Linked DNA regions of Streptomyces sp. SN-593. The main gene of each other region encodes a partner of the protein of the gene in region 2 in a complex. Links are inferred from orthologs where the notes say so. Each region holds a gene or a part of one and is shown on either strand. Other genes may lie near its edges.

Region 1 (8,164 bases), 3.5 Mb from region 2 along the record:
GCACACCGCCGACACGATCACCGTGGACGGCCACACCATCAAGGTGCTGGCCGAGCGCGACCCCGCCGCCATCAAGTGGGGCGAGCTGGGCGTGGACATCGTGATCGAGTCCACCGGCATCTTCACCAAGGCGGCCGACGCGGGCAAGCACCTGGCCGGCGGCGCCAAGAAGGTCATCATCTCCGCGCCCGCCACCGACGAGGACATCACCATCGTCATGGGCGTCAACCAGGACGCGTACGACGCGGCGTCGCACCACATCATCTCCAACGCCTCCTGCACCACGAACTGCGTGGCGCCGATGGCGAAGGTGCTGCTGGAGAACTTCGGCATCGTCAAGGGCCTGATGACGACGGTGCACGCGTACACCAACGACCAGCGCATCCTGGACTTCCCGCACAAGGACCTGCGCCGCGCCCGTGCCGCCGCGGAGAACATCATCCCGACCACCACGGGCGCCGCCAAGGCCACCGCGCTGGTCATCCCCGAGCTGGCCGGCAAGCTGGACGGCATGGCCATGCGGGTGCCGGTGCCCACCGGCTCCGTCACCGACCTGGTGGTGGACCTGGAGCGCGAGGTCACCAAGGACGAGGTGAACGCGGCCTTCCAGCAGGCCGCCGAGGGCCAGCTCAAGGGCCTGCTGGAGTACACCGAGGACCCGATCGTCTCCTCGGACATCGTCAACACCCCGGCGTCGTGCACCTTCGACTCGAAGCTGACCATGGTGCAGGGCGGCAGGACCGTCAAGGTCATCGGCTGGTACGACAACGAGTGGGGCTACTCCAACCGCCTGGTGGACCTCGCGGTCTTCGTCGGCGGCCAGCTCTGAGGCACGCCGGAACCGCGGCCGCGTAGCCGTTTCCGTCAGCCACCGCACCGCGATGCGAGCGACAGGGTCCGGACGAGCGCGATGACGCGCCGTCCGGGCCCTGTTCGCGTCGTGTCCGGTGCCGGACCTACTCACAGGAGACCCGACAGATGAAGACGATCGACGACCTGATCGCCGAGGGACAGGTCGAGGGCAAGCGGGTGTTCGTCCGCGCCGACCTCAACGTGCCGCTGGACGGCACCACCATCACCGACGACGGCCGTATCCGGGCCGCGGTGCCGACCGTCGCCAGGCTCGCCGAGGCCGGCGCCACGGTGATCGTCGCCTCGCACCTGGGGCGCCCCAAGGGCGCACCCGACCCGAAGTTCTCGCTCGCCCCGGTCCGCGACCGGCTGGCCGAACTCCTCGGCCGGCAGGTGTTCTTCGGCACCGACACGGTCGGCGACCAGACCCGGCAGGCGCTGGACGGCGCCGCCGCCGGCGACGTGGTGCTGCTGGAGAACCTGCGCTTCTTCCCCGGTGAGACCAGCAAGGACGACGCCGAGCGCGGCGCGTTCGCCGACCGGCTCGCCGCCCTCGCCGACACCTACGTGGGGGACGGCTTCGGCGCGGTGCACCGCAAGCACGCCTCGGTGTACGACCTGCCGGCCCGGCTGCCGCACGCCGCCGGCGGCCTGATCGCGACCGAGGTCGGGGTGCTGAGGAAGCTCACCGAGGAGGTCGCCCGCCCGTACGCGGTGGTGCTCGGCGGCTCGAAGGTGTCCGACAAGCTCGGCGTCATCGACCACCTGCTGGAGAAGGCCGACCGCATCCTGGTCGGCGGCGGCATGGTCTTCACCTTCCTCAAGGCCCAGGGCCACGAGATCGGCAGGAGCCTGTTGCAGGAGGACCAGATCCCGGTCGTCACCGAGTACCTGGAGCGGGCCAGGGCCAAGGGCGTGGAGTTCGTGCTGCCGGTCGACGTGGTCGGCGCCACCAGCTTCCCCGACCTGGAGACGAAGGCCCCCGCCGAGCCGGTCACCGCTCCGGTGGACGCCATCCCGACCGACCTGATCGGCCTGGACATCGGCCCGGAGTCGCGCAAGCTGTTCGCCGCGAAGCTCGCCGACACGGCGACCATCTTCTGGAACGGCCCGATGGGCGTCTTCGAGCACCCCGACTTCGCCGACGGCACCCGCGCCGTGGCGCAGGCGCTGGTGGACGCCCCCGCGTTCAGCGTGGTCGGCGGCGGCGACTCGGCCGCGGCCGTCCGCATCCTGGGATTCGACGAGAACGCTTTCGGCCACATCTCCACCGGCGGCGGCGCCAGCCTGGAGTACCTCGAAGGCAAGACCCTGCCCGGCCTTTCCGCTTTGGAGAACTGAACCCCGATGAGTGAGCAGAGCACCCGCACCCCGCTGATGGCGGGCAACTGGAAGATGAACCTCAACCACCTCGAGGCCATCGCGCACGTCCAGAAGCTCGCGTTCGGCCTCACCGACAAGGACCACGACGCGGTCGAGGTCGCCGTCCTGGTGCCCTTCACCGACCTGCGCTCCGTGCAGACCCTCGTCGACGGCGACCGGCTGCGGATCAAGTACGGCGCGCAGGACGTGTCCGCGCACGACCACGGTGCGTACACGGGCGAAATCTCCGGGCCGATGCTGTCCAAGCTGAAGTGCGAGTACGTCGCGATCGGCCACTCCGAGCGCCGCCAGTACCACGGCGAGGACGAGGAGGTCGTGAACGCCAAGGTGAAGGCCGCCTTCGCGCACGGCCTGACCCCGATCCTGTGCGTCGGCGAGGGCCTGGACGTCCGCAAGGCCGGCAACCAGGTCGGGCACACCCTCGCCCAGCTCGACGGCGCCCTCAAGGACGTCCCCGCGGAGCAGGCGGCGCGGATCGTCGTGGCCTACGAGCCGGTGTGGGCGATCGGCACCGGCGAGGTCGCCACCCCCGAGGACGCCCAGGAGGTCTGCGGGGCGATCCGCGGCCGGCTGGCGGAGCTGTACGACCAGGAGCTCGCCGACGGCGTCCGCATCCAGTACGGCGGCTCGGTCAAGGCGGGCAACGTGGCCGCGATCATGGCCCAGCCGGACGTGGACGGCGCCCTGGTGGGCGGCGCGGCGCTGGACCCGGAGGAGTTCGTCAGGATCGTGCGCTTCCGCGACCAGTGACGGACCGGTGAAGTCGGGGGTCGCGTGAAGTACCCTGTCGGGGCCGGAGTGGTGTGATCGCACCGCCTCCGGCCCCGCGCCGTAACCGTGTACTGCCGTCGTGTAGTCGAGAGAGTTGGTCCAGCCGTGGTCATCGGGTTCTCCATCGCCCTCATCATCTTCAGCATGCTGCTCCTGCTGCTCGTGCTCATGCACAAGGGGAAGGGCGGCGGCCTGTCGGACATGTTCGGCGGCGGCATGCAGTCGTCCGTCGGCGGTTCGTCGGTGGCCGAGCGCAACCTCGACCGGATCACCGTGGTGATCGGCCTGCTCTGGTTCGCGTGCATCGTCACCCTGGGCATCGTCATGAAGACGAGCAACTAGCGGGAGCCGCAAGGGCCCTGCCGGCCCACCCGCGCGGGTGACGCGCGCACCCCGTCCGACTACCGCCGGTTCACGGCGAATTGACGCCGCGTCGTGAAGACGACTTGTCCACGACTTATCATGGACGCGCGTCTTGGGATACCGTGCCCTTTCCCGCCAGGTGCGGGGGCGAACCGGTCTCCGTCGAATGGGCGACCTCGCAGCACCATCACGCAGGGAGTTACGACCGTGGCAAGTGGCAACGCGATCCGTGGCAGTCGGGTCGGAGCGGGGCCGATGGGAGAGGCCGAGCGCGGCGAGTCCGCGCCGCGCCTGCGCATCTCCTTCTGGTGCTCCAACGGACACGAGACCCAGCCGAGTTTCGCCAGCGACGCGCAGATCCCGGAGACCTGGGACTGCCCCCGCTGCGGCTTCCCGGCCGGGCAGGACGAGGAGAACCCGCCGGCGCCGCCGCGCACCGAGCCGTACAAGACCCACCTCGCGTACGTACGCGAACGCCGGTCGGCCGCCGACGGCGAGGCGATCCTCGCCGAGGCGCTGGCGAAGCTGCGCGGCGAGATCTAGGGCCTGTCCGGCGGATCCTGCCGGTCGAGCTCGCGGCGTCCGGCACCGCACCTCCCTGCGTTGTCGAATCATCCATGTACGACCCGGTACGAGGATGTTTCTCCGCCTTGCGATGTACGGCACCGGACGCCGCGAGCTCGACCGGCACGATCCGCCGGACAGGCCCTAGGGCCTTTCGTCCGGTTCTCCGTGGGTGGAGCAGCGGGGTCCGGGGCGCGGCCGCGGTCCCGGCCGCCGTCGGCCCCCGGCCGTCGGGCCGGCTCAGCCTCCTGAGCCGGCCCGACGGCCGGGGGCCTTCCTGCCGGTGCCGGTCCCGGCGATGTGCGCGGTCAGCGCGATGGACGCGGTCGCCCGTTCGTAGGTGAGCTGCGCGACGCGGGCGTAGAGGCAGTCCACGATCAGCAGCACGGAGTGGCGGGTGCCGAAGTTGCCCCGCCGGAAGCTGGTCTCGCCGGAGAACGACGTCAGGTGGACGTCCGCGGCCCGTGCGACGGGCGAGCGCGGGTCGCCCGTGACGGCGACGGTCGCCGCGCCCCGGTCCGCGGCCGTCCGCAGGGGCTCCAGGACCTCGCGGGTGCCGCCCGAGTGCGAGACGGCCACCACGGCGTCCGAGGGCGTCAGCAGGGCCGCCGAGGTCTCCGCGGCGTGCACCTCGGTCCAGGCGTGGGCGGCGCAGCCGATGCCGAACAGCCGGGCCTGCGTCTCGTGGGCCACGATGCCGGAGCCGCCGACCCCGTAGACGTCGATCCTGCGGGCCCGCGCGAGGGCCTGGGCGGCGCGTTCCAGCGCCTCCCGGTCCAACTGCTCCGCGGTGTGCCGCAGGGCCCGCAGGTCGGCCTCCGCGACCACGCCGATTACCTGCTCCAGATCGTCGTCCGGCCCGATCCGGGGACCCAGCGCGGCACTTCGCGGCTCGGCCTCGGCGCGCCCCTGCTCCTGCGCCAGCTCGATCAGGAGCTGCTGGTAGGACTCCAGGCCCAGCGCACGGCAGAACCGGGTCACCGTCGCCTGCGAGGTGCCGGTGCGGCGCCCGAGTTCCGCCGCGGAGCCGTGCGTGGCGGCGACCGGGTCGGCGAGCACCCCCTCGCCGACCTTGCGCAGCGACCCGGACATCCGGGGAAGTTCGGTGCGGATCAGTGCGGTGATCATGACGACCCGTCCCGTCGGGGTTGTGCGCCGGTGAATCCGTCAACCACGATGCGTGGTGATGACGGAAACCTACAACCACCCGGCGGCCGACGGCAGGGGTGCCGGCACGGCCGGTACGGTCCGGCCGCCCCTGGTCGTGGGGATCGACGCGGGCGGCACGCGCAGCCGGGCCTGCCTGGCGGTGGGCGTGCCCGGCGGGCCGGTACTCGGGCGGGGTTGCGGCGGCCCCGGCAACGCGCTGAGCGTCGGGCGGGCCGACCTGACCCGCCACCTCGCGGCCGCCGTCGGCGAGGCCCTGGCCGGGGCACTGCCGGCCGACCCGGAGGCACGGGGCCGGATCGGCGCGGCCTTCGGCGGGTTCGCGGGCGCCGCGCCGGGCGCCGGGCCGGAGCGCGGGGAGGACCTGGCCGTGTCCTGCCTGCGGGACGCGCTGGCCGAGCACGGGGTCACCGGGGTGCCGGTCGGTGTCGGGGGTGACGCCGACGTCGCACTCGCCGCGGCGCCCGGCGCCCCCCGCGACGGGCTGGTCCTGATCGCGGGCACCGGCGCGATCGCCGCGCGGCTGGCCGGGGGCCGCCGCGCCGCGGTGTCCGACGGGCACGGCTGGCTGCTCGGGGACGAGGGCAGCGGGTTCTGGCTGGGCAACCACGGGACGCGGGCGGCGCTGGAGGCGCTGGACGGCCGCGGCCCGTGGACGGCGCTGGTGCCGCGGGTGGTGGCCCACTTCCTGGGCGCTGGTGCGGGCACGGGTGCGGGCGCAGGGGTGGGCGCGGACGCCGCTGTGGGTTCCGGGGGAGAGGGCGTCGGGACCGAGGGCCCGGTGGGCGCCGAGGCACTGCGGCGGGCCCTGGAGGTCGGGCCGTCCAGCGACCCGGTGGCGCGCCACCTGCTCGGCGAGCTCGTCGTCACGCGGGCGTACGCGCAGGCACCGGCCCGGCTGGGCGCGCTCAGCCCGGCCGTGGCCGAGGAGGCGGAACGCGGCGACCAGGTCGCGCGGCGCCTGCTGGACACGGCGGCCGGACTGCTCGCGGCGACCGTGCGCTCGCTGGGACCGCGGCCGGGGGAGCCGCTGGTGGTCACCGGCGGCCTGCTGGCGCCCGGCGGACCGCTGCTGGCGCGGGTGACCGAGCGGCTGGCGGACCGCGGGCTGCGGATCTTCCCGGTGGCCGACGGCTCCACCGGGGCGGCCGCGCTCGCCTGCGACCTGCTCCGGGGGACGCCGGCCGGCACCTGAGCGGCACTTACCGGCTCCGGCCCGGCCCCAGCCCCAGCCCCGGCCTCGGCCTCGGCACCGGCCCCAGCCCGGCCTGTGCCAGTCGGCAGGGGACGGCGATCGGTGGCCCGGTCCGGCGCCGGCCCGAGCCCCGTCCCGGCACCGGTCCGCGGCGGCGGGTCCGGCACCCGGGTGCCTTGACGGGCGGAGCTGGTTCAATGTTTCATCGAAGCGTCGGACGGTTGGTTCGATCAACCCGAACCGTCCGGCGGCAGGACTTCCGCAGCAGGACTTCCGCAAAGGGGACCCGGGCATGGCCGAGGGACAGATCAGCGCCGCGACGTTCGCCGACGAGGGACGCGCCGCGGTGGAGCGGGCGATCGCCGCGAACAAGGAGTCCGTGGCGGCCGCCGGCCGGCTGCTCGCCGACAGCGTGGCCGCCGACGGCGTGGTCCACGGCTTCGGCACCGGTCACTCGCAGGCCACGGTGCTGGAACTCGTCGGCCGGGCCGGCGGCCTGATCCCCACCAACCGGATCGGGCTCACCGACCTGGTGCTGCGCGGCGGCGAGGACCGCTCGGTGCTCGCCGACCCGCTGCTGGAGCGTTCCCCCGGCCTGGCCCGGCGGCTGTACGACCTGGCCACGCCGCGCCCGCAGGACGTGTTCGTGATCGTCTCCAACTCCGGCGTGAACAACTCGATCGTGGACATGGCGCTGCACGTCAAGGAGGCCGGCCACCCGTTGATCGCGCTCACCTCGCTCGCCCACACCCGCGCGGTGCCCGCCCTGCACGCCAGCGGCAAGCGGCTGGCCGACCTCGCGGACGCCGTGCTCGACAACTGCGCCCCGGCCGGCGACGCGCTGCTGCCGCTGCCGGACGGCGGCGCCCTGTGCGGGGTGTCCACGATCACCTCGGCGCTGCTGGTGCAGATGGTCGTCGCCGAGGCCGTCGGGCTGCTGGCCGCCGAGGGCCGCGACGCCCCGGTCTACGTCTCCGCGAACCTCCCCGGCGGCCACGAGCGCAACGCGGTGCTGGAGGAGCGCTACGCGGGCCGCATCCACCGCGGCGGCTTCTGACCCGCCGTCCGCCACCCGGGGCGCCGACCTGCCGTCCGCCACCCGGGGTGCCGCCCCGGTGCCGTCACGGCCGGTGCGCGGCACACCCGGGTGCCGGATCTCGTTCCGCCACGTCATCAATTAGTTTGGGTGTCGCAGCGAGGACGAGGAGAAGTGGACTGATGTCCGAAACGAACGCGCAGGGCACCCCCCGGCTCGACCGCCGCCCCGAGTGGCAGGCGCTCGCCAAGCACGGCGGGGAACTGTCCGGCACCCATCTGCGGGACCTGTTCGACCGCGACCCCGACCGGGGGAGCCGCTACACCCTCCAGGTCGGCGACCTCCACCTGGACTACTCCAAGCAGCTCGTCACCGACGAGACCCTCCGGCTGCTGCGCGAACTCGCCGCGGCGACCGGGGTGTTCGAGCTGCGCGACGCCATGTTCGCCGGCGAGCGGATCAACGTCACCGAGAACCGCGCGGTGCTGCACACGGCCCTGCGCGCCCCGCAGTCCGCGACGATCGCCGTCGACGGGCAGAACGTGGTGCCGGCCGTGCACGCCGTGCTCTACAAGATGACGGTCTTCGCCGACCGGGTGCGCTCGGGCGAGTGGACCGGCCACACCGGCAAGCGGATCAGGAACGTCGTCAACATCGGCATCGGCGGCTCCGACCTCGGCCCCGCGATGGCCTACGAGGCGCTGCGCTCCTACACCGACCGCGGCCTGACGGTCCGTTTCGTCTCCAACGTGGACGGCGCCGACCTGCACGAGGCCGTGCGCGACCTGGACCCGGCGGAGACGCTGTTCGTCATCGCCTCCAAGACCTTCACC
Region 2 (8,007 bases):
CAGGTGAGTCGTGATGGCGGCCGGTACCAAGGCGACCGAGCTGCGCCAGCTTGGCGACGAGGACCTCGTCGGCAAGCTGCGTGAGGCCAAGGAGGAGCTGTTCAACCTCCGCTTCCAGGCGGCCACCGGACAGCTTGAGAACAACTCCCGGCTCAAGACCGTCCGCAAGGACATCGCCCGGATCTACACCCTCATGCGTGAGCGTGAGCTCGGCATCGAGACGGTGGAGAGCGCCTGATGAGCGAGAAGAATGTGACTGAGACCAACGCGCGCGGCTTCCGCAAGACCCGTGAGGGCCTCGTGGTCAGCGACAAGATGGACAAGACCGTGGTGGTCGCCGTCGAGGACCGCGTGAAGCACGCGCTCTACGGCAAGGTCATCCGCCGCACCAACAAGCTCAAGGCCCACGACGAGCAGAACGCCGCCGGCATCGGCGACCGCGTGCTCCTCATGGAGACCCGGCCGCAGTCCGCGACCAAGCGGTGGCGCGTCGTGGAGATCCTCGAGAAGGCCAAGTAGCCAAGTAATTCCTGCGGGGATTCCCTCGCAGGACGGTTCCGCCAGGCTCGGCGGGCGCCGCGTGGAGTGCTCCGCGCGGCGCCCGCCGGGAACCGGCAGACAAACAGGAGATAGACGTGATCCAGCAGGAGTCGCGACTTCGTGTCGCCGACAACACTGGTGCCAAGGAGATCCTTTGCATCCGTGTTCTCGGTGGCTCGGGTCGCCGCTACGCGGGCATCGGTGACGTCATCGTCGCCACCGTCAAGGACGCGATCCCCGGTGGCAACGTGAAGAAGGGCGAGGTCGTCAAGGCTGTCGTCGTGCGCACCGTCAAGGAGCGCCGCCGTGCCGACGGCTCGTACATCCGCTTCGACGAGAACGCGGCGGTCATCCTCAAGAACGACGGTGACCCCCGCGGCACCCGCATCTTCGGCCCGGTCGGCCGTGAGCTGCGCGAGAAGAGGTTCATGAAGATCGTCTCGCTCGCGCCGGAGGTGCTGTAACCGATGAAGATCAAGAAGGGCGACCTGGTTCAGGTCATCACCGGCAAGGACAAGGGCAAGCAGGGCAAGGTCATCGTGGCCTACCCCCGCGAGGACCGGGTCCTGGTCGAGGGTGTCAACCGGGTCAAGAAGCACACCAAGGCCGGCCAGACCGACCGCGGTTCGAAGACCGGCGGGATCATCACCACCGAGGCGCCGATCCACGTCAGCAACGTGCAGCTTGTTGTTGAGAAGGACGGCAAGAAGGTCGTGACCCGCGTCGGCTACCGCTTCGACGACGAGGGCACCAAGATCCGCGTTGCCAAGCGGACCGGTGAGGACATCTGAGATGACTACTGCAACTTCAGGTGCCGCTGCCACCAGCACCGCTCCGCGTCTCAAGTCGCGCTACCGCGAGGAGATCGCGGGCAAGCTGCGTGAGCAGTTCGAGTACGAGAACGTCATGCAGATCCCCGGTCTCACCAAGATCGTGGTCAACATGGGTGTGGGCGACGCCGCCCGCGACTCCAAGCTGATCGAGGGCGCGATCCGCGACCTCGCCACGATCACCGGTCAGAAGCCGCAGGTCACCAAGGCCCGTAAGTCCATCGCGCAGTTCAAGCTGCGCGAGGGTCAGCCGATCGGCGCGCACGTCACGCTGCGCGGTGACCGGATGTGGGAGTTCCTGGACCGCCTGCTGTCGCTGGCGCTGCCGCGTATCCGCGACTTCCGCGGCCTGTCGCCGAAGCAGTTCGACGGCCGGGGCAACTACACCTTCGGTCTCACGGAGCAGGTCATGTTCCACGAGATCGACCAGGACAAGATCGACCGGGTCCGGGGCATGGACATCACCGTGGTCACCACGGCGACCAACGACGACGAGGGTCGTGCCCTCCTTCGTCACCTCGGCTTCCCGTTCAAGGAGAACTGACCGTGGCGAAGAAGGCTCTGATCGCTAAGTCGGCTCGCAAGCCCAAGTTCGCTGTGCGCGCGTACAACCGCTGCCAGCGCTGTGGCCGGCCGCACTCCGTCTACCGCAAGTTCGGCCTGTGCCGCGTGTGCCTTCGTGAGATGGCCCACCGTGGCGAGCTGCCGGGCGTGACCAAGAGCTCCTGGTAGTCCCCTCCCGGACATCAGGACCCGATCCACTACGCCGTAGGTCCCCGCACCACACCCGCTCCCGGCTCCGGCCGGGGGAGAGGGACGGAGCAGACAGGAAACCCCGGCGAGAGAGGCCCAGGGCCAACTCATGACCATGACCGACCCCATCGCAGACATGCTGACCCGTCTGCGCAACGCGAACTCGGCGTACCACGACGACGTCGCGATGCCGTTCAGCAAGATCAAGTCGCACATCGCGGAGATCCTCCAGCAGGAGGGCTACATCACCGGCTGGAAGGTCGAGGAGGCCGAGGTCGGCAAGAACCTCATCCTCGAGCTGAAGTTCGGCCCCAACCGCGAGCGCTCGATCGCCGGCATCAAGCGGATCAGCAAGCCGGGTCTTCGGGTCTACGCAAAGTCCACCAACCTGCCTCGGGTGCTGGGCGGCCTCGGCGTGGCGATCATCTCCACGTCGCACGGACTGCTCACCGGCCAGCAGGCGCAGAAGAAGGGCGTGGGTGGGGAAGTCCTCGCCTACGTCTGGTAACCGGGAAAGAGAGGTAGAGCAATGTCGCGCATCGGCAAGCTGCCCATCTCGGTTCCCGCCGGAGTGGACGTCACCATCGACGGCCGCACGGTCGCGGTGAAGGGCCCCAAGGGTTCGCTCACCCACACCGTCGCCGCGCCGATCGAGATCGCAAAGGGCGAGGACGGCGTGCTGCTGGTCACCCGCCCCAACGACGAGCGTGTCTCGAAGGCCCTGCACGGCCTGTCCCGCACGCTGGTGGCGAACATGATCACCGGCGTGACCGCGGGCTACAGCAAGTCCCTTGAGATCAGCGGTGTCGGGTACCGCGTCCAGGCGAAGGGCTCCAACCTGGAGTTCTCGCTCGGGTACAGCCACCCGATCCTCGTCGAGGCCCCCGAGGGCATCGCCTTCAAGGTCGAGTCCCCGGTGAAGTTCTCCGTCGAGGGCATCGACAAGCAGAAGGTCGGCGAAGTGGCCGCCAACATCCGCAAGTTGCGGAAGCCTGACCCGTACAAGGCGAAGGGCGTCAAGTACGCCGGCGAGGTCATCCGCCGCAAGGTCGGAAAGGCTGGTAAGTAGCCATGGCATACGGTGTCAAGATCGCCAAGGGCAAGGCGTACAAGGGTGCGGCGCTCAAGCGGCGCCACATCCGGGTCCGCAAGCGCGTCAACGGTACGTCCGAGCGCCCGCGCCTGGTGGTGACGCGGTCCAACCGCGGCATCGTGGCGCAGGTGATCGACGACCTGGCGGGCCACACGCTCGCGTCGGCGTCGACCCTGGACGCGTCCATCCGCGGCGGCGAAGGCGACAAGAGCGCCAAGGCGAAGCAGGTCGGCCAGCTCGTGGCCGAGCGTGCGAAGGCCAAGGGCGTCGAAGCTGTCGTCTTCGACCGTGGCGGCAACCAGTACGCTGGGCGGATCGCCGCCCTGGCGGACGCCGCCCGCGAGGCCGGCCTGAAGTTCTGAGCCGCCCGTCGCGGCAGCGACTTCAACGGTTGCTGCGTTGCTAGCGGAGAAACGCTAAGAGGATCGAGAGGTAATTCCAATGGCTGGACCCCAGCGCCGCGGAAGCGGTGCCGGTGGCGGCGAGCGACGGGACCGTAAGGACCGGCGGGACGGCGGCCAGCAGGCCGAGAAGACCGCCTACGTCGAGCGGGTCGTCGCGATCAACCGCGTCGCCAAGGTTGTGAAGGGTGGTCGTCGCTTCAGCTTCACCGCGCTGGTCGTGGTGGGCGACGGTGACGGCACCGTCGGTGTCGGCTACGGCAAGGCCAAGGAGGTGCCGGCCGCCATCGCCAAGGGTGTGGAGGAGGCCAAGAAGCACTTCTTCAAGGTCCCCCGTATCCAGGGCACCATCCCGCACCCGATCCAGGGCGAGAAGGCCGCGGGCGTCGTCCTGCTCAAGCCGGCTTCCCCCGGTACCGGTGTGATCGCCGGTGGCCCGGTGCGAGCCGTGCTGGAGTGCGCGGGCATCCACGACGTGCTGTCCAAGAGCCTCGGCTCGGACAACGCGATCAACATCGTGCACGCCACGGTGGCCGCGCTCCAGGGCCTTCAGCGGCCCGAGGAGATCGCCGCCCGCCGCGGTCTGCCGATCGAGGACGTCGCGCCCGCCGCGCTGCTGCGCGCCCGGGCCGGAGTGGGTGTGTGATGGCGCGCCTGAAGGTCACGCAGACCAAGTCCTACATCGGCAGCAAGCAGAACCACCGTGACACCCTGCGTTCGCTCGGGCTCAAGCGCCTGCACGACGTCGTGGTCAAGGAGGACCGCCCGGAGATCCGCGGCATGGTCCACACCGTCCGCCACCTCGTCACGGTCGAGGAGGTCGACTGATCATGGGTGACAACCCGATCAAGGTGCACAACCTCCGTCCGGCTCCGGGCGCCAAGACCGCCAAGACCCGCGTGGGTCGCGGCGAGGCGTCCAAGGGCAAGACGGCCGGTCGCGGCACCAAGGGCACCAAGGCCCGCTACCAGGTTCCGGAGCGCTTCGAGGGCGGGCAGATGCCCCTCCACATGCGGCTCCCGAAGCTCAAGGGCTTCAAGAACCCGTTCCGCACCGAGTACCAGGTCGTCAACCTGGACAAGCTCGCGGCCCTCTACCCCGAGGGTGGCGAGGTCACCGTTGCCGACCTGGTCGCCAAGGGTGCCGTGCGCAAGAACCAGCTCGTCAAGGTGCTCGGCACCGGCGACGTCTCCGTGGCCCTGCAGGTGACCGTTGACGCGGTCTCCGGCTCCGCCAAGGAGAAGATCACCGCCGCCGGCGGCACCGTCACCGAGCTCGTCTGAGCCGGATGTGCAACCCGACCGGGGACGCCCAGTACCTCAGGGCGTCCCCGGTCGTTCTTTTCTGTGAATTTTCCCTGGCCGATGGGTCATTCCTACCGGGGGCACGTCGCCGGTAAGGTGGCCGAGCCCCTATCCGTCAGAAATCTCACCAGAGACCGTCCTTCCGCCGTGGCGCGGGGGGTGCAGGAGGCACCGTGCTCACCGCGTTCGCCCGGGCGTTCAGGACGCCCGACCTGCGCAAGAAGCTGCTCTTCACGCTCGCCATCATCGTGGTGTACCGGCTGGGCGCGCACGTGCCGGTGCCGGGGATCGACTTCGGCGTGGTCAACGACTGCGTGAAGCAGACGAAGGGCAACAACAGCCTCTTCGGTCTGGTCAACATGTTCAGTGGCGGAGCGCTGCTCCAGCTCACCATCTTCGCACTCGGGATCATGCCGTACATCACGGCGAGCATCATCCTGCAACTGCTGACCGTGGTGATCCCGCGCCTGGAGGCCCTGAAGAAGGAGGGGCAGGCCGGTACCACCAAGATCACGCAGTACACCCGGTACCTGACGGTCGCGCTGGCGATCCTCCAGGGCACCGGCCTGGTGGCCACCGCCCGCTCCGGCAACCTCTTCTCGACCTGCACCCAGGGCAACGACATCGTCCCGAACCAGTCGATCTTCACCACCGTCACCATGGTCACGTGCATGACCGCGGGCACCGTGATGATCATGTGGCTGGGCGAGCTGATCACCGACCGCGGCATCGGCAACGGCATGTCGATCCTGATGTTCGTCTCGATCGCGGCCGGCTTCCCCGGCTCGCTGTGGGGCATCAAGGTCTCCGGCACCATCGCGGGCGGCTGGGTCGAGTTCATCTCCGTGATCCTGATCGGCCTGGTCATGGTGGGCCTGGTGGTCTTCGTCGAGCAGGCGCAGCGCCGCATCCCGGTGCAGTACGCGAAGCGCATGATCGGCCGCCGGTCCTACGGCGGCACCTCGACGTACATCCCGCTCAAGGTGAACCAGGCGGGTGTGATCCCGGTCATCTTCGCCTCGTCGCTGCTCTACATCCCGGCGCTGATCGTCCAGTTCTCCGGGTCGACGGCGGGCTGGGCGCAGTGGATCAGCCGCAACTTCACCAAGGGCGACCACCCGGCGTACATGGCCGCCTACTTCCTGCTGATCGTCTTCTTCGCCTTCTTCTACGTCGCGATCTCCTTCAACCCCGAGGAAGTCGCCGACAATATGAAGAAGTATGGTGGGTTCATCCCGGGTATCCGGGCCGGTCGTCCCACCGCTGAGTACCTGAGTTACGTCCTCAACCGCATCACGTGGCCCGGTTCGCTGTACCTGGGTCTGATCGCCCTCGTTCCGACGGTCGCCATCGCGATCTTCAACGGGAGCAACGGCAACTTCCCTCTGGGTGGCACCAGCATCCTCATCATCGTCGGTGTGGGTCTGGAGACCGTGAAGCAGATCGAAAGCCAGCTCCAGCAGCGCAACTACGAAGGGTTCCTCCGCTGATGCGTATCGTCCTGGTCGGGCCGCCCGGCGCAGGCAAGGGGACGCAGGCCGCGTTCCTCGCCAAGAACCTCTCGATCCCGCACATCTCCACGGGCGACCTGTTCCGCGCCAACATCAGTCAGGGCACCGACCTGGGCAAGCAGGCGAAGGCGTACATGGACGCCGGCGACCTGGTGCCCGACGAGGTCACGATCGGCATGGCCGAGGACCGGCTGGACCAGCCGGACGCGGCCGGTGGCTTCCTGCTCGACGGCTTCCCGCGCAACGAGCAGCAGGCGCGGGCGCTGGACGTCTACCTGGCGCGGCACGAGATCGCGCTGGACGGCGTGCTGGACCTGGAGGTCCCCGAGGAAGAGGTGGTCAAGCGGATCGCCGGCCGCCGGATCTGCCGCAACGACGGCTCGCACGTCTTCCACGTCGAGTACAAGCAGCCGAAGGAGGAGGGCGTCTGCGACGAGTGCGGCGGCGAGCTGTACCGGCGCGACGACGACGCCCCGGACAAGGTCCGCAACCGGCTGGAGATCTACCACCGCGAGACCGAGCCGATCATCGACTACTACAAGAAGCAGGGCCTGGTCGTGACGATCTCCGCGCTCGGCGCGGTGGCCGAGGTGACCACGCGGGCCATGACGGCCCTGCGCGCGGACGCCGGCGAGCCGACCGCGTAGGTCCCGGCGCCGGCCGGACCGGTGCATGTGCACACCACGGCCGTGGTGCCCCGACGGGCGCCACGGCCGTATGGTTGGGGTGGCAAGGACCTGACCGAACAGGGACCCAAGGCAGCAAGGAAGGCGTCGGCCGCGATGGTGGAGCTGAAGACCCCGGAGCAGATCGCGAAGATGCGGGAGGCCGGTCTGGTCGTCGCGGCGATCCACGAGGCGACCCGGGCGGCGGCGGTGCCCGGCGCCACCACCAGGGACCTGGACGAGGTCGCCGCGAAGGTGATCGCCGACCACGGCGCGAAGCCCAACTTCCTGGGCTACGGCGGCTTCCCGGGCAACATCTGCACGTCGGTCAACGACGTGGTGGTGCACGGCATCCCCGACTCCGTGACGGTGCTCAAGGACGGCGACATCCTCGCGGTGGACGCGGGCGCGATCGTGGACGGCTGGCACGGCGACGCGGCCTTCACCTGCCTGGTGGGCACCGGACACGCCCCGGAGCTGGCGGAGTTGAGCCGGGTCACCGAGGAGTCCATGTGGGCCGGGATCGCCGCCTTCCGCAAGGGCAACCGGCTGGACGACATCTCGCAGGCGGTCGAGTCGTACATCCGCCGCCAGCCGCGGCCGGCCTCGGGCAAGTACGGCATCGTGGAGGGGTACGGCGGGCACGGCATCGGCAGCCAGATGCACATGGACCCGCACGTGCTCAACTACGTCACCAAGAAGCGCGGTCGCGGCATCCGGCTGGTGCCCGGGCTGTGCCTGGCGATCGAGCCGATGGTGACGCTCGGCACCCCGCACACCCACGTGCTGGAGGACGAGTGGACCGTCAAGTCCGACGACGGCTCCTGGTCCGCGCACTGGGAGCACACCATCGCGCTGACCGAGCAGGGCCCGCTGGTGCTCACCGCCCCCGACGGCGGCCGGGCCAAGC

Evidence for each region.
Region 1: the proteins of secY (region 2) and secG are in contact, whole or in part, in a crystal structure (PDB 5AWW), measured with the Thermus thermophilus proteins. The link is inferred for Streptomyces sp. SN-593 from one-to-one orthologs. Residues at the interface, in WP_096411648.1 of Thermus thermophilus: Leu14, Gln16, Arg17, Phe20, Ile34, Pro35, Pro37, Ile72, Arg108, Arg109, Asn112, Gln113, Arg116, Ile117, Ile120, Pro145, Gly146, Trp147, Phe152, Phe155, Val156, Val159, Thr160, Val162, Ala163, Gly164, Ala166, Leu167, Trp170, Glu173; in WP_223903268.1 of Thermus thermophilus: Tyr5, Ile9, Tyr12, Leu13, Ala16, Leu19, Val20, Val23, Leu24, Gln26, Glu27, Pro28, Gln30, Gly31, Ala32, Asp34, Leu35, Met36, Gly37, Gly38, Ser39, Ala40, Asp41, Leu42, Phe43, Ala45, Arg46, Val48, Tyr53, Thr56.

The regions. Positions count from the first base shown.
Region 1 is NZ_AP018365.1:1,717,616-1,725,779, reverse strand. Bases 1,777-4,729 are described here. They hold secG (preprotein translocase subunit SecG), read left to right. Parts: upstream 1,777-3,111; coding sequence 3,112-3,348; downstream 3,349-4,729. Other genes in these bases: RVR_RS07215 (MurR/RpiR family transcriptional regulator), read right to left, coding at 4,174-4,729; RVR_RS07220 (RNA polymerase-binding protein RbpA), read left to right, coding at 3,577-3,912; tpiA (triose-phosphate isomerase), read left to right, coding at 2,200-2,985; RVR_RS37400 (phosphoglycerate kinase), read left to right, coding at 1,777-2,193. Outside these bases: gap (type I glyceraldehyde-3-phosphate dehydrogenase), read left to right, coding at 1-829; more of RVR_RS37400, read left to right, coding at 979-1,776; more of RVR_RS07215, read right to left, coding at 4,730-5,061; RVR_RS07210 (N-acetylglucosamine kinase), read left to right, coding at 5,120-6,295; RVR_RS07205 (sugar isomerase domain-containing protein), read left to right, coding at 6,588-7,352; pgi (glucose-6-phosphate isomerase), read left to right, coding at 7,514-8,164. UniProt on the Bacillus subtilis protein: Involved in protein export. Participates in an early event of protein translocation.
Region 2 is NZ_AP018365.1:5,233,194-5,241,200, forward strand. The notes cover bases 4,457-7,252. They hold secY (preprotein translocase subunit SecY), read left to right. Parts: upstream 4,457-5,094; coding sequence 5,095-6,411; downstream 6,412-7,252. Other genes in these bases: rplO (50S ribosomal protein L15), read left to right, coding at 4,457-4,900; RVR_RS22275 (adenylate kinase), read left to right, coding at 6,411-7,079; map (type I methionyl aminopeptidase), read left to right, coding at 7,215-7,252. Outside these bases: rplP (50S ribosomal protein L16), read left to right, coding at 1-14; rpmC (50S ribosomal protein L29), read left to right, coding at 14-238; rpsQ (30S ribosomal protein S17), read left to right, coding at 238-519; rplN (50S ribosomal protein L14), read left to right, coding at 636-1,004; rplX (50S ribosomal protein L24), read left to right, coding at 1,008-1,331; rplE (50S ribosomal protein L5), read left to right, coding at 1,333-1,914; RVR_RS22235 (type Z 30S ribosomal protein S14), read left to right, coding at 1,917-2,102; rpsH (30S ribosomal protein S8), read left to right, coding at 2,233-2,631; rplF (50S ribosomal protein L6), read left to right, coding at 2,653-3,192; rplR (50S ribosomal protein L18), read left to right, coding at 3,195-3,578; rpsE (30S ribosomal protein S5), read left to right, coding at 3,658-4,263; rpmD (50S ribosomal protein L30), read left to right, coding at 4,263-4,445; more of rplO, read left to right, coding at 4,448-4,456; more of map, read left to right, coding at 7,253-8,007. UniProt on the Bacillus subtilis protein: The central subunit of the protein translocation channel SecYEG. Consists of two halves formed by TMs 1-5 and 6-10.